2 regions of the Telluria sp. ZT3P26 genome follow, and region 1 is predicted to be linked to the other one. Evidence: predicted binding sites of a transcription regulator. Region 1 holds the regulator's gene; the other holds the start of a gene.

Region 1 (7,521 bases):
CCTGATCTCTGACAGACAAACGATCAGGGCTCGCCTGGATACGCTGGTCAATATCGTTACAGGCGTCGCGAAGTCCAAGACAACCTCGCCGGTATTTTCCCGCATTAGTGAAACAGACTCCGGCGGCATGGTGCATGCCCGCTGGAAACCGAATTCTGACCGAGACAACCGGGGCAAGGTCTACTTATATTTCAGCCCAGAGGATATGACGGTCGCACTCGACAATATGCGCGGCATTGGCTGGCAAGGCGTGCCGGATACCGTTGCAAATGTAATCACCTCAGAAGAGGTGAGAGCTTACGCAAAGAGTCATGACGATGCGCCTCCGCCGCGGCGGCGCAAGGCTCTTGGCGAGCTCGGCTTTGCCTTCCGTCAGAGGGTGTTCACAGCAAAGCTGCGATCACATCCAGGGACGGGAAAGGCCGCGCCAGTGCTAGTAGGTCAGGCGCCGCACGATTTCATCTTGAGGCTACCGAACGAAGACGACCATGCCCACGTTGCGGCAAGCGGCCGCACCCTGCGCGAGTCATTACCGGTGACGTCATCAGCGACGATCGAGCAGGAAATCGACCGGCGGGGAGTCAGGACGATCAATGGAGAGGCGCTCAAGATGCCATGCAAAGCGGACATTGTGGGCAATCAAATCGATGCAGACAAGATTCCAGCACATTCCATGCTCGCCCGGGTCACTCCCAAGGATCGTGGGCCTTGCGAAGAAGTCGATGCAATTGATGCCGCTACCGCCGTGACAAGCAATAAAGGTCTTCAGGTCAGGGATGAAGGACTACAGGCGACTGTCATTGCGTCATTGCGGTCATGGAGGACCGGCGATGTCGTGGAGTCTGATCTTAAACAGCTGGAAGCCGCGTACAACCAGGTCAAGCGTCCCGGCAATACTAACCCTGAGGATAGGGAACGCATAGTGTCAGGCGAACGTTTCGCCAATGGTGCGATCAAGGCGCAGATAGAAGAAAGCCCTAATGCGGCAAGGCTGCGCTGGCAGAAAGAGCTGAGTCCTAAATCGTTTCATAGCGTGATTTTCGCAAGTAGCAAGAATCATCGGCAGGTCACTGCATACGACTTATCGATTGGAAGCGGCAAGGCGGTGAGTGATCCCACGTTTTACGCATATTTGTGCGCAGTGGCGGATTGGCGGCTCAAGATTATGGACACCGATGGGCAGCCGCGAGACGGGATATTCACTTGGGACAAATTCCTCACCTTGTTTCATGCATACCTTGCAGGTGAACCCAATTGGCGTAAGCAGACGATCGAAGGCAATGCCAAATATTATTCCCGTGGTGTTCTTCCAGAAGGATTGCCGCTATTGACAGGAAAATTATGGGACATCGTTATTTCCGAGACGATATCGGGCGCTCGCGTAATGGCATCCCAATCGAAAGGGAAGTCATGAGCAGCACATCAAAAAATAGCATCACTTACGAGCACTACAGGGCATGGAAATATGTGCTGGGAGCGCTAATTGCATATCCAGTTCTAGCGTTACTGTGGATGCTTTTTGATATTTGGGTCTTGCATCCTGACCTTCTGAATATCGACATGGGTTCGACAATGAATAAAGTTAGATGGCTTGGTATTCCTCTTCTGTTAGTGACCACCCTTTTTGGTGGCAAGTGGCTGGTCGACGCGCATGCAGCCAATAGCCGCGCACGTGAATGGCAGCTGAAAACGCAACAGCTAGAGAAACTGAACTCCGCTGCGACATCCAAACAGTTGAGACGCGAATACGTGCTCGAAGTGCTGGGACTGGGCGTCACGGTCGAACAGTACCGCCAGGGCAAACTATGGAATGTGCTGCAACAAGGGGGGCCCTATACGAGCGTTCGCGAGACTGACCCCGACAAGTACCCATGGTCCGGAACGGCCAAGAGCGGCCAGACTGGCAATCGCACCAACGATGCTTTGGAAAACGGTGCAGATGCGTCACCGATGTTTTGGGGCGTTCCATCAATGTATGCACGTGGCCCAATGGACGACCCTGCGAAGCAGCCAAGTGAAACCTGGCCGATGGCCGGATTGGCAGGTAACGCAGAAGGTACCGGCATGGCATGGCATCTGTTTGCAATCGGTCCTTGGCGCATCGGCGAACGCCCCGACCAACTGCTGGAGCAAGCATTTACATTTTTCGATGCAAACCCCGACCTTCCGTATCTCGTTTTGCTTAGTACGGACAGCGATTCAAGTCGTGACTATGGGAAAGCGGCCGACAGAGAATTTCGCGTTCGAGATGGTCATTACATTCCAGAATATACCGATGCCAGTACCGTCTTCGTCCTAGCTCGACGTGAAAGGGTTGAGCCACTGCGCCCCTATGCGTGGAACGACCCAGACAACGATTATCTGCAAGAGACGCTGCGCAAGATGTATTACCAACTTCAAGACAATGTGCCAATACCTGCCAGAGTGGCTGAGAGATTTCCGGGCATCACCAGACAACCCACCGTCGCCGAATGGCTCCCCGCCGCCGCCAAATTCGCCAAACACCCGGTCTTCGACCGCCCCGAAAGCACGCTGCTCGACGACTACAAACGCTGGGCCAACCCGCCGCCAAAAGACTGGAAGCCAACCCCGTGGTTCCCGGTCCCCTGGAACCGCAACCAGCTCGCTGCTTTCGACGCCCTCCCCTCGATGGGCTTCATCCACCGCCCCGTGTTCGTCAAGTTCGAGGATGAGCAAGGCAAGCCAGTCAAGCGCCGCGATGCGCGTCAAAAGCTGCTGGAAGCCGGCTGGCAGCAGGCGCTGCAGACGCTGCCCGAAGCGCAGCGCGCCGCAGGCCCGGCCCGCATCATCGCGGCGTTCAACCACGACACCGAACAGAAGATCGCGCTGGCAGGCACGCTGCACGCGTACGCCGCGCAGGGTGGCCCCGACATCGACACCGGCAAGACGTCGCAGTTCATCGATACCGACCACCGCATGGGCAATACCGGCGCCGCGACCTTCTTCGTGCAGATGGCGGTTGGCGTGATGGGCAGCTACATCGACGGCGGCGCCTCGGCCGCGATCAATCTGCGCGACCCGGCCGGCGCCAGCATCGTGTTCATCAGCCCGCCGACTAAGGAACGACGCGAGGCGCAAGGCGCGAACATCTTCAAGCATATCGTGCACCCGTCGATCGATCCGGACAACTACAAGCCACCGACAGTGGCGTCAGTACTGGGCGCAAACGCAGACGCACACCCCGAACACGACACCGCATCCGACTGAATCACCATCCAGGAAAAGGCTCAATCATGCGCAATATCATCAGGCTCGGCGACGCCACCTCGCATGGCGGCAAGGTCCTCAGCGTCAGCGCGCGGCATGTCAGGGTGGGAGGAATTCCGGTAGCGTGCGTGGGCGACACCTGCAGTTGCCCCGTCAAGGGTCACAACGGCTGCAAGATCGTCAGCGGCTCGGCACAACATAAAATCGATGGCAAATTGATCGCCTTCGATGGCGACAAGACGAGTTGTGGCGCGACGCTGATCGCCAGCGCCACCAACTGCAAGGCGCCGTGAATCAGCGCGCGGCCATCCTGACCGTGTGCGAGAACTTCACCGGCAGCGCCGGGCTGCTCTTGATCCCGCCCGCGTCGAGCTTGCGCAGATCCGTCACCCACGGGCCGGCGTAGCGGATCTCGTAACTGTGCTGGCCTGGCTTGAACGCATACGCCTGCGTGATGTCGAGGGTATTCAGGTAGGTCGTCTGCGGCTTGACCTCGAGATAATCGGCTGGCCCGAGCGGGCCGCGCTTGACCATGCGGCCCGTGTAGGCGACCGTGTCCGTCAGTGAACTCAGCGCAAAACGGGGGGCGCTCAGATCGTCGCCCAGCGCGATTTCGCGCGGGATCCATATCGGTACGTCGCCCCGGTTTTCGATCAGCACCCTTACCTTCACCTTGCCGGCCCCGGTTTCGACCTCAAGCCGGTGCTGGACGTTCACCTTGGCCTCCACGGCCTTGACCACGCCAACCAGGCCGACCAGCGACAGCACCATTGCCAGCTTGGCCGCCGGCGAGCTTCGTTTGACATGCATTGCGACTCCTCGAGGATTCACGGCAGGCGTCACCCGCGTGACGCTGCCAGTCGATTATGACATGATTTCAACAATACATTCACGGAAGTATGTTACCGCCGGTCTCGGGCAGCGCCGCCAGGATCATCACCGCCACGCGCCGGTTGCGCGCCTTGCCGGCCTCGTCGGAATTGGGCGCCACCGGCCGCGTCGCCGCAAAGCCGATCGCAGACAGGCGCACCTCGGGCACGCCGTTGGCGGCGAACAACCGCACCACGCTGCTCGCGCGCGCTGTCGACAGTTCCCAGTTCGATGGATACAACGGATTGGCGATCGGCAGGTCGTCGGTGTGACCTTCGACCTCGATGCGGTGCGTGTCGTTCCTCAGCAGGCCGGCCACCTGCGCCAGGATTTCCTGGCCTTCGCCATCCAGCACTGCTTCGCCCTGCGGGAACAGCACGCTGGCGTTGATCTCGACGCTGATGCCGCGCGCGTTCTGGATGACCCGCACCTGGCCCGACTTCACCAGCGGCAGCAAGGTCGCCGACAGTTCGCGCGCCATCACGCCCATTTTTTCCTGCTCGCGCCGCGCCGCTTCGTTGCGGCGGCGGTTGATGATGTGCGACAGCGGCAGTACCGGCTCGACATTGGTGTTGACCTGCGTGGCCGCGCCGCGGCCGCCGAATGCATTTCCCAGCGCATCGGACAGCACCTGGTACTTGCCCTCGTTGACGATGGAAATGGCATACATGACGACGAAGAACGCGAACAGCAGTGTGATCAGGTCGGCGTACGAAATCAGCCAGCGCTCGTGGTTCTCGGTGGAGACATCGTCGTCGTAGCGCTTGCGGGCCATGGTGGTGGGTTAGTGGTGCGTGAGCAGGCTGGCGACGCGTTCGTCCACGACGCGGCCATGGTCGCCACTGGCCAGGTCAGAAAAGACTTCGGCCAGGATCTCGTACTGCGACACCTTGTCGCTGACGATGGCCTTGAGCTTGTTGCCGACCGGGTAGAAGAACAGGTTGGCCATGCCCACGCCGTACACGGTCGAGACAAACGCGACCGCGATGCCGGAACCCAGACGGGCCGGATCGGACAGGTTTTCCATCACGTGAATCAGGCCCAGCACGGCGCCCAGGATGCCGATCGTCGGCGAATAGCCGGCGGCCGATTCCCAGATGCGCGCCGCCTGGCGCTGGGCGAATTCGTAGCCGTTGATTTCGTGTTCGAGCAGGCTGCGCACCTTGTCGGGGGCGATGCCGTCGACCACCAGGCGCAAGCCCTTGGCGACGAACGGGTCGGCCTTGTTCATGAATTGTTCGAGCGACAGCAAGCCGTCGCGGCGCGCCGTCAGGCTCCACAGCGCGATCTCGCGCGACAGTTTCTGGCGGCCGTTTTTCGGTGGCACGAATACCCAGCGCAACATGGTGATGCCGCGCAAGAAGGTGCGGGTCTCGCTTTGCAGCAGCACGGCGCCGAAGGTGCCGACCACCACGATGGCAAATGCGGCAGGCTGGATCAACGACGAGAACTTGCCGCCGTCGAGGGTATAACCGAGAAAGATGCCGGCGATTGCCAGCACCAGGCCGATTACGCTGGCCCAGTCCATAATTGCTCCCGTAAGGTGGTGCGCAAACGTGCGACGGCCTGGGTGTGCAGCTGCGACACCCGCGATTCACTCACGCCCATCACGGCGCCGATTTCCTTCAGGTTCAGTTCTTCTTCGTAGTACAGGCCCATCAGGAGTTTTTCACGCGGCGGCAGCTTGTCGATCGCATCGATCACGGCCTGGCGAAAATCGGTTTCCATCAGGCTGCGCAACGGGTCGGCATCGTCCACCGCATAGCGGTCGAGGAAATTGTCGCTGCCTTCGTCGGCGTGGAAGTCTTCGTAGTACAGCAGCTGGTGACCACCCGAGTCGGCCAGCATGTCCTGGTACTCGTCGAGCGAGATCTTGAGCGACGCGGCCACTTCGGATTCGCTGGGAGGGCGGCCCAGGCGCTGCTGCAGCGACTGCATCGCGCCCTCGACCTTGCGCATGTTCTGGCGCGTGCTGCGCGGCATCCAGTCGCTGGCGCGCAGCTCGTCGAGCATTGCGCCGCGGATGCGCAGCACGGCGTAGGTCTCGAACTGCGCGCCGTGGTCGTCTTCGTAGCGGTTGATCGCGTCGAGCAAACCGATCATGCCGGCCTGGATCAGGTCATCGACCTCCACCGAAGGCGGCAGCTTCGCCTTCATGTGGTGGGCAAGACGCTTTACCAACGGCATATGCTCCGTCAGCAAAGAATTCTTGTCCGCTTTCCCTTTGACCGTATACATGCTGGCGTATGTCTTTTTCTTTATATGTCGTTGGCGACGGTGTCAGGAACCGATGGACGCGCTGCCCTGACGGCCGAATTGCGGCAGTGCCGGCAGTGCGAACTTGCCGGCCAGCTGGCGAAACGCGACCGATGCACCGGCCAGCGGAAACGCATCGACCACGGCCCGGCCCAGGCGCGCAGCGCGGTGCAGGTATTCGTCGGCCGGCACGGCGCCCATGAAACTGAGCTTGACGGCCAGGTAACGTGTTGCTGCCAATGACATATTATCGTATACCACCTTGGCCTCCCCCTCCGTCGCGCCGGTCACCAGGATGCCGAATGGCCGGCGGCCCAGTTCCTGCGTCAGGCGCTTGATGAGCGCGTAGGCATTCGTGATCGACGCCGCACTGGTGGAGACCTGGATCACGATCTCGGAACTGGACATCAGGGGCACCGGGAATTCACCGTCCGGCCCCAGTTCGCCATCGACGATCACGATGCCCGCCTGCGTGGCCAGCACGTCGAACGTCTTGCCCAGACGGCGCACATCGTCGGTCGATTCAGGCGTGCCCATGGGCACCACCGAAAAGCCTTGCGGGGCCGAATGGATCACCTGGTTCAGGGCGCTTTCCTGGCGCGCGACCTGCAGCAGCGAGGCGCCGCGGTTCAGGCCCAGGCGGCGAGCGACGCCATACTCGACGTTGCAGGCATCGACGATCAGCACGTCATTGCCGGTCTGGGCCAGCGAGGCGCCCAGGTTCACCAGCATCGCGCCCTTGTCGTCTTCCGGCGTGGCCGACAGGAACGTGAGCACGCGCGGACGCGGGCCCTGCAGCATGCGGCGCAGGCCTTCGGCCTGGTCGAAGTCAAAACTAGCCATGCGACACCTCGCGGCGGGTGGCCTGCGCGGTGGCTGCCATCAGCATCGGCAGGTCGGCATCAAGCGGCGCCACGCCGCGGTTGCGGAATGCGCGGTCGATCAGCATCGCGCTGTCGGCCACGTGCAGGTCTTCCGGCACGCGCTGGCCGTTCGAGACGTAATGCAGTTTGAGCTTCTGGCGGATCACGATGTCGAGCACGCCGCCGGTGGAGGCTGCTTCGTCCATCTTGGTCATGATCGCGCCGTGCAGGCCGCTGCCCTGGTAGGCGCGCACGACTTCGTTCAGCGTCTCGTTGGTCGACGTCGAGTTCAGGCACAGCAGGC
Region 2 (7,521 bases), on a different contig from region 1:
TGCGCCTGCTCGACCGGCCGGCCGTGGTCACGCTGCACGACGGCCCGCGCACCGGCCATGCCGTGCTGGTCGGGATGGACGAGCGCAGCGTCACGCTGGCGCACGGCGAGCGGCGCGAGCGCGTCGACATCGCTGCCTTCGTCGCGCGTTTCGGGGGCGAATTCACCACCTTCTGGCGCATGCCGGCGGCGTTTCGCGATGTCGTCGCACAAGGCGACCGCGGGCCGGACGTCGACTGGATCGCACAACGGCTGGCAGGCCTGCACAACGAAACCGCGCCGGCGCTTGATACGCCACTCGATGCGCGCACCAGGGAGTGGCTGCGCGCCTTCCAGGCCGCGCAGGACCTGAAGGCCGATGGCGTGGCCGGGCCGCGCACTTATATGCGCCTGAACCAGTTGTCGAACGTGGCCGAACCCCGTTTGCTGACCGCTGGCGGGACGGGAACCTGATATGTCGTACATCCTCGAAGCACTCAAGAAGGCGCAAGCCGAACGCCAGCTGGGCAACGCCCCGACCATCCATGCACCAGCCCCGTCTTATGCGGCGCCGCGCGCAGGGCAGGGCGCGCAGCGGCGCTACCTGGCGCTTGGCGTGGGCCTGGTCGTGGTCGTGGCGGCGGTCGTGCTGCTGTGGCCACGCCTTGCGGGCGAGCCGCCGGTGCGGCTGGCAACTGTGACGCCGCCCGTGGTTGCGCCTGCCGCTGCACCGATCACTGCACCGGTAACTGCGCCGACAACTGCACCCGTGGCGACGCCTGCACCGGCCGCTGTTGTCGTACCCGCGCCTGCCCCGGCTGTCCAGCCCGCACCTGCACCTGCACCGGTGGCCGAAGCCCGCCCGGTGCGCACGAAACCGGCAGCGGCACCGGCACCGGTCGCGCCGCCGTCAACGCCGCCGCGCGAGGCCACGCCGGCACCGGCGACCGTGACCGCGCAGCCAGGCGGCGACGAACCGCTGCGCACGCTGCAGCAATTGCCGGATGCGCTGCAGCGTGAGATTCCGAAGCTGGCCTTCGGCGGCTACATCTATTCGCCGACGCCCGGCGAAAGCCTGCTGCTGGTCGACAAGATGCTGCGCCGCGAAGGCGAGGAAGTCGCGCCCGGCCTCGTGCTCGAACGCCTGACGCCCAAGGCCGCCGTGATGAACTACCGTGGAACCCGCTACCGTGCGCCGTACTGAGTTACCCGACCATCGCACGACCGGGCCCGTCCTGGCGGTGGTCGGCTGGTCCGGCAGCGGCAAGACAACGCTGCTCGAGCATCTCGTCGCTGGCCTGTCCGGCGCCGGGCTGCGCGTCAATATCGTCAAGCACAGCCACCACGATATCGAGCTCGAGCCGCCGCGCAAGGACAGCGCGCGCCTGCGTCTGGCCGGCGCGGCCGAGGTGATGATCGCGTCGCCGTACCGGATCGCCATCATGCGTGAACTGCGCGCTGCGCCCGAGCCCCCGCTGGCCGAGCTGCTGGCGCGCCTGTCGCCGGCCGACCTGACGCTGGTGGAAGGCTACAAGTGGGAGACGCTGCCGAAGCTGGAAGTGCATCGGCCGGCGCTGGGCAAGCCGGCCCTGTACAACGACGATGCGACGATCGTGGCGGTGGTCTCGGATGTACCCCGTCCTGCGGCAGTGCGCGCCGGCGTGGCGTGGCTCGACCTGAACGACATCGGCGCGGTGCTGGGCTGGGTTGCTACCTGGGCAGGCGCCGCCCCTCAAGTTCTGCCCGGCGGTGTCGTTAAAGACTGACGAGTCTTTTTCTGGAGAAGTATATGGACGTCACGAGTATTGCCAAGCTGTCGACCAGCATGGCTGAAACCGGTATCCGTCAGGAAGTGGGCATGACCATGCTCAAGCGCGCCATGGACATTGAAGCCTCGTCGGCGGCGCAGATGATCGCATCGCTTCCGCAGGCACCGAACCTGCCGTCGCACCTGGGCAATTCGATCAATACGAAGGCGTGAACAAACCGGCGCGATGCCGGGTCGTCATTATTGCAGCTTGGTGAACTGCTTAGTGAAACGCGCGCAGGATGCGCGATTCGCCCGAGCGGTCCGCAAACTGTTCGTTGGCGAGACGGGTCGCGGCCATCATGCGTTCGAGCTGGGCATCTTCGAAGCGGGACAACTCTTCATTGGCCGCTTCCAGGGCCAGTGACAGCTTCGTCCGTGCACTCTGATACAGCTCGCTCGAGTATTGATCCGTATTCTTGAGCAGTTCTTCTGCGTTTTCGATCACGAGTCGCAGATCACCGATGAGTTGCTCTTGCGACTGGACGCGGGTTTCCGGGGTTTCCATCGATTTCACCTATAAGCCGTTGATTAACGTCTTAAAATATAAACAAGGAAGCCCGGTTCTGTTTGTTAAGCCGCAAACATAAGAAGCTGTCTTTCTGTCTATTTTTTAGCGAACCGTGATTTCCACGTCGCCCAGGGTCACGACCTGACCGGTGCGGATCTTGGCCGTCTTGCGCAATTCCTGCTTGCCATCCACCTTCACCACGCCGCTGGCGACCAGGTTCTTGCCGGCGCCGCCGCTGTCGACCAGGCCGGCCAGCTTGAGCAACTGGTTGACCTCGACAAACTCCGACGTCAACTCAAATTCGATTTTCTGCATTCTTTCCTCGGGAATAAAAAGGCGGCCTGATGATTACGAGGCCGCCCGGGTACTGGGTATTTACTCGACCGGATCGGGCCGCGTCATATCGATCGGCACGATCCACTGGTCAAACTGCTGGTCGTCGACAAAACCGCTCTGCAGGGCGGCCTGGCGCAGGGTCAGGCCTTCCTTCGATGCGGTCTTGGCGATCTGCGCGGCGCGATCATACCCGATGTGCGGCGCCAGTGCGGTCACCAGCATCAGCGATTTTTCCATCAGTTCGCCGATCCGGACCAGGTTCGGTTCGATTCCCTGGGCGCAGTGCGTGTCGAACGAGCGCATGCCGTCGGCCAGCAGGCGCGCGCTTTGCAAAAAGTTGTGCGCGATCATCGGCTTGAACACATTGAGCTCGAAATTGCCCTGCGAGCCACCGACCGTGATCGCGACATCGTTGCCGAACACCTGGCAGCAGAGCATCGTCAATGCTTCGCACTGGGTCGGATTGACCTTGCCCGGCATGATCGAGCTGCCCGGTTCGTTTTCGGGGATCGTGATTTCGCCCAGGCCCGAGCGCGGGCCGGACGCCATCCAGCGGATGTCGTTGGCGATTTTCATCAGCGCCGTCGCCAGCAGCTTGAACGCGCCATGGGCCGACACCATCGCGTCATGCCCGGCCAGCGCCATGAATTTGTTGGGCGCCGACTTGAACGACAGGCCGGTGCGCGAACCGAGTTCGGCCGCGATGCGCGGTGCGAAATCGGGATGCGCATTCAGGCCCGTGCCCACGGCGGTGCCGCCGGCCGCCAGTTGCAGCAGGCCCGACAGGGTGGACTTGAGCGCGCTTTCGGCAAATTCGAGCTGGGCGACGTAGCCGGAAAATTCCTGGCCCAGCGTCAGCGGCGTCGCATCCTGCAAGTGGGTGCGGCCGATCTTGACGATCGGCTCGAAATCGCGCGACTTGCGCAGCAGCGTGCTGCGCAATTGCGCCAGCGCGGGCAGCACCTCCTTGGCCAGCGCCCAGGCAGCGGCCACGTGCATCGCGGTGGGGAAGATGTCGTTGGACGACTGGCCCATGTTGACATGGTCGTTCGGGTGCAGCAGGCGTGCTTCGCCGCGCTCGCCGCCGAGCAGCTCGGAACCGCGGTTGGCCAGCACTTCGTTCATGTTCATATTGCTTTGCGTGCCCGACCCGGTCTGCCACACGGCCAGGGGGAATTCGCCGGGGTGGCGCCCGTCGAGCACTTCATCGGCCGCGCGGATGATGGCGTCGGCCTTGTCGGCTGGCAGCTTGCCCAGCGAGCGGTTGACGGCGGCCGCGGCGCGCTTGACCTGGGCGAGGGCGGCGACGAGTTCGGGCGCCATGCGTTCGGTCGAGATGTCGAAGTGGTGCAGCGAACGCTGGGTCTGCGCACCCCACAGATTGTTCTGCGGGACGTCGATTGGACCAAAGCTGTCTTTCTCAATCCTGTTTTCCATGGACATGTCCTGATATGCAAGAGGCTGGGATTAAAGAGTTTATCCCAATGTCCGTTAATGACGCTTGGGCTTCACTCTTGTTAGTTGCTATGGCCAGCCGCCTCCCTGTATTCATCACGTGTGTTTTGCTCTCCTGCGGCGTCGGCGCGGCCGAGCTTGGTGAGCCGCGCATCAGTTCGTATATCGGCCAGCCGCTGGCGCTGGAGCTCGAGCTGACCGCGCTTGCTTCGCCCGCAACCCTCGTCCAGGCACGCCTGGCGCGCCCCGACGTGTACCGTGGCGCGAACATCGGCATGCCGGCCGTGCTGTCGACGCTGGCCATGCGTGTGACCCAGCGCGATGGCCGTCAGTTCCTGCGCGTCACGTCGTCGGCGCCGGTCGAATCAAGCCGCCTGCACCTGTATCTGGAACTGGCCGATGGCAGCGAACGCGACGTGCGTCTCGTGACGATCTTCATCACGCCGAACCCGAATCCGCCGGCGCCCGCCGTACCGCTGCCAGTGCCGGCCCAGGCCCAGGCCCCGGCGCCCGTGCCGGTCGTGGCCGACCCGCCTGTTGCACCCGTTGCGGCGTCCAGGCCGGTGGTGGCGGCGCACAAGCTAGCGCCAGTGAAGTCGCCCAAACCGGTCAAGCCGCCCAAGCCGCCCAAGCTGCTCGCTGTGGTGAAGGAAGCGCCAACGCCGGAACCGGCCGCAGCCGCGCAAGCGTCGGCGCCATCGCTGACGCCGCTGCCGGTTCCCGCATCCGCCCCTGCAGCCGCGCCTGCCGCGACCTGCGCACCGTCCTCCGCCGACAGTGCGCCCGTGTGCGCCGCGCTCGATGTCAAGAATGCCTTGTTGCGCGAGCAGATCGGCACGCTCGAAGACAAGGTGCGGGTGCTGCAAGTGGCGCTGGGCGCCAGTCCGTCCGCCGTCGTCCAGGACAAGGTCGCGAAACCGGCGACGCCACGGCCTTCGCGCAAGCGGTCTGCGCCGGAACCGGACGCGTCCACGCCCTGGGGCTGGATCGCCGGCGCGGTGATCGCCGTACTGGTGCTGGTGGGTGGTGTGCTGCTCGTGCTGCGCCGCCGCAAGCGGGCAGGGCCAGTGATCGAGCCCATGCCGCGCACGTCGCTGATGGCGCGCCTGCGCCAGCGTTTCGCGCGCAAGAACAAGGCGCCGGTGCCGGTTGAACCACAGCTGGACGAGCCGCACAAGGAAATGTCTACACAACTTTGATTCTGAGCTATAATGGTCTTGTGATCGACAAGATCACAGACAGCACAGGGTCTGGCGCAGTCACCAACGATAGGTGGCGCGGCAAGCAGACGACCGTTGAGGAAACGCCTGTGTCTGGAAGCAGTCTGCTTGCCTACAGTGGCAACGGACGCCGGCAGCAACCGGCACGAGGCGACGCCAGCAGATAGCTGGGGTTCGTCCTCTCACCGAATTCGCCATCCAGCGCGCTGCTCGATGGCCACCAAAGCGCCCGATGGGCGCTTTTTTGTTGCCTGGTGTTTGCAACGTGGGCGTTTCGGCGTAAAAAAAGCACCCGCAGGTGCTTTGATCAACGATTCGATGGCAGATCAGTGTGCTTGCAGCGCGCGATCGACCTGCTCGTCCCATGGCTCGGTCACATCGCGGATGGCGCGGTCGTTGGCCATCAGCTGCTTCAACAGCGCGACCTTGCTCAGGCGCTTGGCACCCGTCAGTGCGGGCATGCCGGCCACTGCCGGGGCTGCCTGAGCCCTGGCTTCCATATTCAATTGTGCAAACTCGTGCCAGTCGCCTGCCTTGGCGGCGTGCGTCATCTGACCAGTCAGGTCAGCGAGGTTTTCGTACATCGCAAGGACATCGTTTGCGTTCATATTGGCACCAGAGCATTAATTTTCAGGCCGGATTCCCGGTTGTCTGAGTCATTTACGACTGCGCTTGTGGAAACTTTAGGGTGATCTGGAAAATATTTTCAGATTATTTTGCGCAGGGGTGTGGCCCGCAACGGGCGCCGCCGCTGGCATACTATGCGCATGAACCATGACGACATCACCCGCAGTACGCTTGAACACTATAACGAGCATGCCGAAGATTTCTTTAACGGCACCATCGACCATGACGTAAGTCAAAACATTGATGCGCTGCTGGGCGCAATCGCCACGCCAGCGCCGCACACGATCCTCGATCTTGGTTGCGGGCCCGGGCGCGACCTCAAGACCTTCAGCGGTCTCGGCCACCGTGCCATCGGCGTCGATGGCAGCGAACGGTTTGTCGCAATGGCCCGGCAGTACAGTGGTTGCGAGGTGTGGCAGCAGGATTTCCTGCACCTGGATTTGCCGCCAGCGTTGTTCGATGGCATTTTTGCCAACGCGGTGCTGTTTCACGTGCCGAGCGCGGCGTTGCCAGGCACGCTCGATCAATTGTTCGGCACGCTCAAGCCGGGCGGGGTGCTGTTCACGTCGAATCCACGCGGCGATAACCAGGAAGGCTGGAACGGCGCGCGCTATGGCAGCTACCATGACTACGACAGTTGGGAGCGCTTCATGCTGGCGGCCGGCTTCGTCGCGCTGCACCACTATTACCGGCCACCAGGTTTGCCGCGCGACCAGCAACCGTGGCTGGCGAGCGTCTGGCGCAAACCCATGTGTTAAACGGCGTACAGAACTGACCTGAACATGCTCCTACTGTGAAGCCTCATCCACGTCACGGGCAAGGAGATTGCAATGAACAAGGATCAAGTCAAGGGCAAGACCAAGGAAGTCGCCGGCAAGGTGCAGGAGAAAGTCGGCGAAGCCGTCGGCAGCCGCCAGCAGCAGAGCGAAGGCATGTCGAACCAGGCTGAAGGCAAAGCTCAGAAGAAAGTTGGCGACGTCAAGGAAATCGCAAAAGGCAATCGCTGATGCAGCTCCGCTGATTCACTTCAGCATCATGATCGACAAAGCCGCGCATTGCGCGGCTTTGTTGTTTTCATGGCCGGCTGGTGCGTTTGTCCCCGGATCTGTCCCCGGTTCTGTCGCCTAGTATGTCTTCGATATACAGCATCTTGACCAGCACGGACAGCACGGCCGCCAGCGGCGTGGCCAGCGCGACGCCGGCAAAGCCGAACAGCGTGCCGAAGATCAGTTGCATCACGATCACAAGTGCCGGCGGCAATTCGATGGCCTTCGCCTCGATCATCGGCTGCAGCACATAACCCTCGAGCATATTGATCGCTGCAAACAGCAGCAGCGCATACAGCGCCAGGTCAGGGCTGATCGACAGCGCCAGCAGGACCGCCGGGATGCCCGCCATGATCGGGCCCAGGTAGGGGATGAAGTCCAGCAGGCCCGCAATCACGCCCAGGATCAGCGCCAGCGGTACGCCGAGCATGCTCAGGCCGATCGCCGTCGTGACGCCGACGATCAGCATCGACACGGCCTTGCCCAGCAGCCAGCTGGACAGGTTGTCGCCCATCTCCTGCATGACCTCACGTGCGCGACC

What was found. The regulator FliA, encoded in region 1, starts transcription of late flagellar genes. The targets are predictions, from matches to a motif close to CTAAAGTTTNNNNNNNNNNNGCCGNTA.
Region 2: AC56LN_RS16525 (flagellar protein FliT) is a predicted target of FliA. The motif match lies at 5,968-5,994, and genes of this name have one in related genera.

What each region holds. Positions count from the first base shown of each region.
Region 1 is NZ_JCASII010000001.1:759,254-766,774, reverse strand. Features, by position in the region: gene AC56LN_RS03355 (T6SS effector phospholipase Tle3 domain-containing protein) at 1-1,414, shown strand, start outside; gene AC56LN_RS03350 (type VI lipase adapter Tla3 domain-containing protein) at 1,411-3,228, shown strand; gene AC56LN_RS03345 (PAAR domain-containing protein) at 3,255-3,521, shown strand; gene AC56LN_RS03340 (hypothetical protein) at 3,523-4,038, opposite strand; gene motD (flagellar motor protein MotD) at 4,118-4,873, opposite strand; gene AC56LN_RS03330 (flagellar motor protein) at 4,883-5,626, opposite strand; gene AC56LN_RS03325 (RNA polymerase sigma factor FliA) at 5,608-6,336, opposite strand; gene AC56LN_RS03320 (MinD/ParA family ATP-binding protein) at 6,379-7,197, opposite strand; gene flhF (flagellar biosynthesis GTPase FlhF) at 7,190-7,521, opposite strand, start outside.
Region 2 is NZ_JCASII010000005.1:11,198-18,718, forward strand. Features, by position in the region: gene AC56LN_RS16485 (AAA family ATPase) at 1-452, shown strand, start outside; gene AC56LN_RS16490 (general secretion pathway protein GspB) at 454-1,182, shown strand; gene mobB (molybdopterin-guanine dinucleotide biosynthesis protein B) at 1,154-1,744, shown strand; gene AC56LN_RS16500 (YjfB family protein) at 1,768-1,959, shown strand; gene AC56LN_RS16505 (DUF883 domain-containing protein) at 2,009-2,293, opposite strand; gene AC56LN_RS16510 (RNA-binding S4 domain-containing protein) at 2,399-2,611, opposite strand; gene fumC (class II fumarate hydratase) at 2,672-4,069, opposite strand; gene AC56LN_RS16520 (FimV/HubP-related protein) at 4,195-5,286, shown strand; gene AC56LN_RS16525 (flagellar protein FliT) at 5,634-5,915, opposite strand; gene AC56LN_RS16530 (class I SAM-dependent methyltransferase) at 6,075-6,692, shown strand; gene AC56LN_RS16535 (CsbD family protein) at 6,765-6,941, shown strand; gene AC56LN_RS16540 (AI-2E family transporter) at 7,009-7,521, opposite strand, start outside.